DNA from 2 places in the Bradyrhizobium sp. CCBAU 53421 genome. Region 2 is predicted to be linked to the other one. Evidence: predicted binding sites of a transcription regulator. Region 2 holds the regulator's gene; the other holds the start of a gene.
What was found. The regulator LexA, encoded in region 2, represses DNA repair genes until DNA is damaged. The targets are predictions, from matches to a motif close to TGTTCNNNNTGTGTTCNG.
Positions count from the first base shown of each region.

Region 1: XH92_RS40975 (DNA recombination protein RmuC) is a predicted target of LexA. The motif match lies at 3,033-3,050, and genes of this name have one in related genera.

Region 1 is NZ_CP030047.1:8,853,972-8,858,449, reverse strand. It holds gene XH92_RS40985 (MFS transporter) at 1-1,168, opposite strand, end outside; gene XH92_RS40980 (GIY-YIG nuclease family protein) at 1,246-1,551, opposite strand; gene XH92_RS40975 (DNA recombination protein RmuC) at 1,781-3,001, opposite strand; gene def (peptide deformylase) at 3,172-3,699, shown strand; gene fmt (methionyl-tRNA formyltransferase) at 3,730-4,478, shown strand, end outside.
Region 2 is NZ_CP030047.1:4,865,111-4,869,588, forward strand. It holds gene XH92_RS23260 (ComEC/Rec2 family competence protein) at 1-1,220, shown strand, start outside; gene XH92_RS23265 (hypothetical protein) at 1,217-1,444, opposite strand; gene XH92_RS23270 (hypothetical protein) at 1,622-2,050, opposite strand; gene lexA (transcriptional repressor LexA) at 2,307-3,011, opposite strand; gene glp (gephyrin-like molybdotransferase Glp) at 3,255-4,466, opposite strand.

The DNA of each region.
Region 1 (4,478 bases), 4.0 Mb from region 2:
GCGGATTGCGGCACAGCGCCGAGAGGTAGGCGACGAAGATCACGGTGCCGATCGCGCTGGTGAAATTCTCCGCGGTGATCGCCAGCGCCAGCGCCCATTGATCGACGCCGACATGCGCGAGCCAGGAGAACGAGAGATTGGCGACCGCCTGCAGCACGCCGCCGATCCACAGGCTGGTCGCCAGCGAATAGCGCCGCGCCACGAAGCCGCCGGCAAATCCGCCGATCAGGGTTGCGGCAAGGCCGACGCCCTTCACGATCGCGGCGTAATCGACCTTGGAAAAGCCGATGTCGATCACGAACGGCGCGGTCATCGTGCCGGAAAACGCATCGGTGAACTTGAACAGCACCACGAAGGCGAGCGCCGCGAAGGCGTCCTTGCGGCTGAGGAACTCGGAGAATGCGCCGAGCGCCGCATGAAACACGCGTTCGGCTGCGGTCTGCGCATGCGTGGCCGCCTCCGCGCCTTTCGATTGGGCCGGCTCAGTCGCAGCAAGTGCCGTGACGATGCCGATCACGACCAGCGCGGCCATCACCACATAGCCCCACATCCAGGCCGACGGGCGCACCAGGCCAGCGGACTCGAAGCCGCTGACGATGAACAGCGCGCCGGCGGTCGAGACCAGCATGCCGACGCGATAGGCCGCGACGTACGACGCCATGCCGGCGGCCTGCTCGCTTTCAGGCAGGCTTTCGACGCGGAAGGCATCGACCACGATGTCCTGCGTCGACGAGGCGGTTGCGACCAGCAGCGCGGCGAACGCGGCAAACCATGGCGAGCGCGCCGGATCGGCCAGCGCCAGCACCAGGATCGCCGCGATCAGCAGCAGTTGCGAGAGCAGCAGCCAGCCACGGCGGCGCCCGAACATCTGCGTGAACAGCGGCACATGTAGCGCATCGACCAGCGGCGCCCACAGGAACTTCAGCGTATAGGGCGTGCCGATCAGCGCCAGCAGCCCGATGGTGCCGAGATCGACCCCGGCCTCCTTCATCCACACCTGCAGTGTCGAACCCGACAGCGCCAGCGGCAGGCCCGAGGAGAAGCCGAGCAGCAGCACGATCAGTACTCGCGGCTGCAAGTACACCGCGAAGCTGTCGCGCCAGGAGCTGGCGGGCGGGGGAGCGGGTGGCTTGGCGGACGCGTCTGACAAGGCTTCAGGTGCGGTCATGGTGAGTTGTTATCAGATTCGACCCCAAAAAGACTGTCATCGCCCGGCTCGACCGGGCGATCCAGTATCCCAGAGGCCTATCCGCCGCCACCCGCAATCTCCGGGTAAAGATCGATCCAGTCCGGATTGTCTTTCTCGATTAGGGAGATTTTCCACGCGCGGGGCCATTTCTTCAGCCGCTTCTCGCGCCTGATCGCGTTCTCGGGATCATCGAACTGTTCGAAATAGACCAGCTTCACGACATCATATTTCTCAGTGAAACTGTCGATGAGTTTCAGCTTGTGTTCGCCGACACGACGAATGAGGTCATTTGTCACACCGATGTAGAGCGTGCCGCCGGTGCGACTGGCGAGGATGTAGACGTAGTAGCTGCGTGCTCCCAACTGCCGCCTCTGGGATACTGGATCGCCCGGTCAAGCCGGGCGATGACAGCTGATTATATGGCGCTAGCCGCGATCATAACACTCACTCGCCCGTCTGCAGCACGCATGGGGCGCGGTAGGGACGGGCATGCGGCAACGGATTCGGCCCCAAAAAAACTGTCATCGCCCGGCTCGACCGGGCGATCCAGTATTCCAGAGGCCTATCTATTCACCTCCGGCAAACCAACTCCTACTCCCCCGCCTGCAGCTTGCGCGGCGCGGGGAACAGCTCGGACGTGCTGGGCTTGACGAAACGCGGGACCTCGATCGGGGTCTCGGCCTTGCTGAAGTCGAGTTCCTCGATGCGGCCGGCGCGCTTTTCGATCTTGTCGGCGGAGATCAGGATCTGCCTGACGTCCTCGTTGACTTGGCCGAAATGGGTCTGCAGCTTGAGCACGCGATCGCGCAGGCGGGTGAGGTCGTCGCCGAGATGCATCACCTCGTTGCGGATCTGGTCGGCGGCGTCGCGGATCCGGGCGTCCTTCAGGATCTGCTGCATCACCTGGATCGCCAGCATCAAGAGCGAGGGCGATACCAGCACGACGCGGGCGCGATAGGCCTTCTGGATCACGTCGTCGAAGCCGTCATGGATCTCGGCATAGACCGATTCCGACGGCACGAACATCAGCGCAGTGTCCTGGGTCTCGCCCGGGATCAGGTACTTCTCCGCGATGTCGTTGACATGCTTCAGCACGTCGGCGCGCAGCCGCTGGCTGGCGAATTTGCGTTCCTCGTCGCTGCGCGCGTCGTGCAGCGCGGTCATTGCCTCCAGCGGGAATTTCGCGTCGATGCACAGCGGGCGCTGGTCGGGCAGGAACACCACGCAGTCCGGCCGCTTGCCCGACGTCAGCGTGTACTGGAACTCGAACGAGCCCTTCGGCATGCCGTCCTGGACGATCGCCTCCATCCGCGCCTGGCCGAACGCGCCGCGCGATTGCTTGTTGGCGAGCACGTCGCGCAGGGTCGTCACCTGGGTGGTGAGCTCGTTGAGGTTCTTGTGGGCGTGGTCGATGATGCCGAGCCGCTCGTGCAGCACGCGCAGCGAATCCATCGTGTTGCGGGTCGATTGTTCCATCGACTGGCCGACCCGGTGGGTCACCGAATCCAGCCGCTCGTTGACGGCGCGGGCCATCTCGGCCTGGCGGCCGGCCAGCGCCTGCGCGAAGGCATCAACCTTGGCATCGACCCGCCCGGAGGATTCGCTCTGGGCCCGCAGCATGTCGGCGAGCCGCTCCTCCAGCTCGTCGGCCCGGATGGCCTGGGCCATCGCGAGTTCCGCGCCGCGCCGGCTGGCGCGGGCGATCACCACAGCGATGGCCAGCAGCAGGATCAGCGCCAGCGCGCCAAGGCCGATCATCGCGTCGGAGACGCGGACCGGGAGGTCGCCAATCGTGAGCAGAATCTCGTTCATGCCAGTCCTTGTACCCGATTCGCGGCTGGAGGCGAACGAAGGGGGAACACTTATGGTAAAGGCTTCCCTAATTTTCTCGGCTAATGCGCCGCGAAGAAACGTGGTTAAGGTTGTCTGGAGGGGTTCCTGAGCGCATTGACCGCATCAGGCCCGCAGCTTAAATCGCCGCCATGGCTTTAAGAGAAATCATCATCCTGCCGGACAAGCAGTTGCGGCTGGTGTCGAAACCGATCGAGAAGGTGACGCCGGAGATCCGCAAGCTCGCCGACGACATGCTCGAGACCATGTATGACGCGCCCGGCATCGGCCTTGCCGCGATCCAGGTCGCGCAGCCGCTGCGGCTGATCACCATGGACCTCGCCAAGCGCGACGAGAACGGCGAGACCACGCCGCAGCCGCGGGTGTTCATCAATCCGGAGATCATCTCGCATTCGGAAGAGCTGTCGGTCTACGAAGAGGGCTGCCTGTCGATCCCCGAATATTACGAGGAGGTCGAGCGCCCGGCGCGGGTGCGCCTGCGCTTCACCGACCTCGACGGCAAGCTGCATGAGGAGGATGCCGAGGGGCTCTATGCCACCTGCATCCAGCACGAGATCGATCATCTCAACGGCGTGCTGTTCGTCGACTATCTGTCGAAGCTGAAGCGCGACCGCGTCTTCAAGAAATTCGAGAAGGCCGCCAAGCGCGCGGCGGAGTAGCGCCGCTCACTCTCGGAAGAAATCGATCGCATGCCTCTTCGTCTGATCTTCATGGGCACGCCCGATTTCGCGGTGCCGACGCTGCTGGAGCTGGTGGCCCATGGCCACGAGGTCGTGGCCGTCTATACCCGCGCGCCGAAGCCGGGCGGGCGGCGCGGCCTGCAATTGCAGCCGACGCCGGTCGAGCAGGAGGCGCGGCGGCTCGGCATTCCCGTGCTGACGCCGAAGACGTTGAAGACAGACGAAGCGCTCGAGGAATTTCGCGCGCATGAAGCTGATGCCGCCGTCGTCGTCGCCTACGGCATGATCCTGCCGCAGGCAATCCTCGACGCGCCGAAGCTCGGCTGCTTCAACCTGCATGCTTCGCTGCTGCCGCGCTGGCGCGGCGCCGCGCCGATCAACCGCGCCATCATGGCCGGCGACGCCGAGAGCGGCGTGATGGTGATGAAGATGGACGTCGGCCTCGACACCGGCGACGTCGCGATGGCCGAGCGGCTGCCGATCACCGACAGCATGACGGCATCCGATCTGCACGACGCGCTGGCGCCGCTCGGCGCCGATCTGATGGTGCGCGCGATGGCGGCGCTCGGGCGCGGCGGCTTGCAGCTTAAGAAGCAGAGCGAGGACGGCGTCACCTATGCCGCCAAGATCGAGAAGGCCGAGGCACGGATCGACTGGACGCAGCCGGCGCACGCGGTGCTGCGCCACATTCACGGGCTGTCGCCGTTCCCCGGCGCCTGGTGCGAGCTCACAGGCGAAGGCGAGCCGGTGCGGCTCAA
Region 2 (4,478 bases):
CGGAGGTTGCGACCCAGCGATCGTTCTTCATGACGGCCGTGGTGCTGATCGCCGTGATCGTCGATCGCCGCGCGATCACCTTCCGCACGCTGGCGGTGGCGGCGCTGATCGTGCTCGCGATCGCGCCGGAATCGCTGGTGCATCCGAGCTTCCAAATGTCGTTTGCCGCGACGCTCGGGCTGGTGGCACTGGTGCAGATCGGGCTGCCGAACCTGCTGGCGTCGCCCGACCATTCCGCCACCGCGCGGGTCGCTCTGTGGGGCGGGCGCGAGCTCACCATGCTGATGCTGGCCTCGCTGGTGGCTGGGCTCGCGACCACGCCCTACGCCGCGTTCCATTTCCATCGCGTGACGCCCTACGGGCTGCTGGCCAACCTCGCAGCGATGCCGGTGGTCTCGGCGGTCGTGATGCCGGCCGGCCTGCTCGGGCTGCTTGCGATGCCGTTCGGCTTCGACGGCGTGTTCTGGGCGATCATGGGGTTTGGCATCGACTGGATGATCCTGGTGACGCAATGGGTCGCCGCGCTCCCCGGCGCGGTCGGCCGGATGGCGGCGTTTGGGGCCGGGCCGATGATCATGGCCAGCGCCGGCCTGATCCTGCTCGGGCTGTTGCGCACGCCGCTGCGTTGGTCGGGGGCGGTGCTGCTGGTGGCGGCTTCGGTCTGGGCGGTGCGGGTGCCACAGCCGGACGTGCTGGTCTCCGCCGACGGCCGCAATGTCGCGGTGCGGGGCGGCGACGGCCGGCTGCATCTGATGCACAGCGCCAAGGACGCCTTCCTCATCAAGGAGTGGCTGGCGGCGGACGCCGATGCGAGGACCGCTATGGACGCCTCGCTCGCCGAGGGTGTTTCCTGCGATCCGGGCGGCTGCGTGACGCAGGGGCCCGGCGGCGCCTTCGTCGCGCTGGTGAGCCGGCCCGAGGCGCTGGCTGATGATTGCGAGCGCGCGGCGCTGATCGTGACGGCGCGGCCGGCGCCGAAGGATTGCGCGGCCTCGGTGATCGACGCCGAGCGGTTGCGGCGCCACGGCGCGCTGGTGCTCCGGCGTATCAGGGACGGCTACGCCGTCGATGCGGTCAAGCCCGGCGGGATCGACCGGCCGTGGTCGCCGGCGGTGCCCGGTGATGGCGAGAGCGAGACCACGCTGCGCGCGCCGGCTGCCGCGCCACGGCCCGCCGTGGATGCGACGCCGGCCGAGACCGATCTGCAGGGCGAGGATTAGCCGTTGTCGGGTGAGGGTCCGGTCGGCAGCTCGAACAGGCCGAGATGGAACTCGTCGGAGTCGGGGCCGGCATCGGGCTTCTTGACGAGGGTGAAGGAAGCCTCCGGGAATTGCTCCCAGACCTTCAGGTCATCAGCCGTCACGGTCAGCCAGCCGAACCGGAACATGTAGCGGCCCGGCTCCGTGACGCGTCCAGCCTTTTGCCATGTGACCTTGTCGACCACTGAGCAGGTTTCCGTTGAGCAGGTTTCCGTGAGTGCACGTCCTCCGTGCCCAATGATGCGCCAAGCCGGCCGCCGACGCAAATCTCCTGCCGCGCCCCGGAACCCGGCGTCCGGGGTCGCTCGAAATCGCTCAAGGTCACCCGCCGCCGGATCGCTCATTCCGCGGCGACGATGCGCTCAACCCAAAAACAGCGACGCAAATGCGGAGGGCCGCCGCTCCACAACCTTCGGCTTCTGCTCGACCGGCGGATGCAGTGCCGGCAGTTGCAGCACGCTGACGCGTTGTCCCTCGACCAATTGGGTCACCAGCACATGGCTGCCGTCGGGGAATTCGACCGCGTCGTGATGGCGATCGGGAACGTCGGGCTCGACTTCGTTGAACACGCCGACGCGGAAGTTCATCGTCTTGGTCCAGATCCAGCGGCTGTCGTAGCGAACGTTCTCGGCGAAAGCGAGCTCGGTGCCCGGCAGCATGCAGACCGCGACCGTGGGATCATTCTCCGAAGCAAAGCCGCGGGTCGACGTGCCGCGGAAAGTCGTGGTGATCAGCGTCTCTCCAACAATGGCGGGGCGCGACGCCACGGCGTGCAGACTATAGTCACACATCGGATGGCTCCTCTGTTCGAGGGTAGCGACCCGTGCCTCTCCTTGAGGCATAGGGCCTCTACCAGAGTGGACGATAACGAACGAGTGTCTCCTCGTTTCTGGGCGATTGTACGACTGCTCGACGAACGCCCCGATCACAAACACGCGACGCTGCGTGGGAGGTATCGGAGCGCATCGGGCAGGCGGCACGTTACGCCATCTATCAAGGAACGATTCCGATGTGTTGCTCGTTCCTCGCCGCCGCAAGTATTTGAAATCAGTATTTGCGATAGAGGCCGATCAGCTTGCCCTGGATGCGGACCCGGTTCGGCGGCAGGATGCGCACCTCATAGGCGGTGTTGGCCGGCTCCAGCGCGATCGATGCACCGCGGCGGCGAAAGCGCTTCAGGGTGGCTTCCTCCTCGTCGATCAGCGCCACCACGATGTCGCCGGTGTTGGCGACGTCGTTGCGCTGGATCAGCGCCATGTCGCCGTCGAGGATGCCGGCATCGACCATCGAGTCGCCGCGCACTTCCAGCGCATAATGCTCGCCGGCGCCGAGCATGTCGGGTGGTACGCTGATGGTGTGGCTGCGGGTCTGCAGCGCCTCGATCGGCGTACCGGCGGCGATCCGGCCCATCACGGGGACCGCGACCGGACGGTTGCCGTCGTCCTCGGCAATCGGCGGCGTGCTGGTGCGCTTGCCGAGGGTGCCTTCGATGACGCTCGGCGTGAAGCCGCGGCGGCCGTTGCTGCCGCCGGCCGACAGCTCGGGCAGCTTGATGACTTCGATAGCGCGGGCGCGGTTGGGCAGGCGGCGGATGAAGCCGCGCTCTTCCAGCGCAGTGATCAGGCGGTGGATACCGGACTTCGAGCGCAGGTCGAGCGCATCCTTCATCTCGTCGAAGGAGGGCGGCACGCCGGCCTCTTTCAGACGTTCGTTGATGAAACGCAGAAGTTCGTACTGTTTGCGCGTGAGCATCTCGAGTATTCCCCCGGTTGATAGCGTCGTTCGATTCCGAGACTCTTCAGGTGGGACCCGCAGGCGGGGCTGACCTCAGGAGCGCGGTGCTCGTTGCAAGCGCTCCCTGGTGGTCTCCCGTTTGTAGACACCAGTACTCGAAACAAATCATGAACGGACACTATATGTTCGATATGTGTTCCGCAACCACTTAATTTCAGGTGAACGCGTTCTGCAACGCGCAATCGGCGAGCCGCGAAAGTCTCATTCGGGCAGCGTCAGGATCTCGCATTCGCTGCCTTGAACAGCGGCCGGCGCAAACGGCGGACGCACGAGAAGTGCCCGTGCCGCAGCGAGATTCCCGAGCAGCGACGAGTCCTGCTGCATCACAGGCGTTGCGATCAGCGTGCCGTCCTCGCGCGTCTCGAGACGCGCGCGCAGATAGTCCTCGCGCTGGTCGTTGGCAGCGAGGTCGCGGCCGAGCAGGGCGCTCGCGCGGCGATGATGAATCATTTTTCGGCCGCTCAGCGCCCGAATCAACGGCACCAGAAACAGGAAGGCGCAGACATAGGACGACACCGGATTGCCGGGCAGGCCGATCACCCGCAGCGCCCCTAACCGGCCATGCATCATCGGCTTGCCGGGCCGCATCGCGATCCGCCAGAACGCCATATCGACGCCTTCGGCCTCCAGCGACTGCTTGACCAGGTCGTGGTCGCCGACCGAGGCGCCGCCGGTCGTGATCAGGATGTCGGCGCCGGTTTCCCGCGCCCGGCGGATGCCTGCGGTGGTGGCGTCCACCGTGTCGGCGGCAATCCCGAGATCGACGGTCTCGGCGCCCTCGGCGCGGGCCAGCGCCCGCAGCGCGTAGCCGTTGGAATAGACGATCTGGCCGGGGCCGGGCTGCGAGCCCGGCATCACCAGCTCGTCGCCGGTCGCCAGCACCGCGACCTTCGGGCGGCGGCGCACCGCGAGCTCCGCATAGTTCATGGCGGCCGCAAGCGACAGCGCGCGGTCGGAGAGGCGGCTGCCGGCGGCGAGCAGCACGTCGCCCTCACGGAAGTCGACACCGGCCGGGCGGATGTGCCGTCCGGCGGCAGCTAGCTCGGTGATCGTGATGTGGTCGCCCTCGACGGCGGTGTCTTCCTGGATGATGACGGCGTCGGCCCCGTCAGGGATCACGCCGCCGGTGAAGATCCGCACCGCTTCGCCGGCGCCGACCGTGCGCTCGAATGGCCGTCCGGCCGCGACTTCGCCGATCACCCGGAGGCGGGCCTTCAGGTCAGCCGCGTCGGTCGCGCGCACGGCATAGCCGTCCATCGCCGACATCGGCTGCGGCGGCTGGGTGCGGCGCGCGGCGAGGTCGCGCGCCAGGGTGCGATGGTAGGCGGCATCGAGCGCGACCATCTCCTCCGGCAGCGGTTCGGCGCCGGCGAGGACGGCGGACAGGGCATCGGCAACCGGCATCAGGGCCACGCTCGGAGCTCC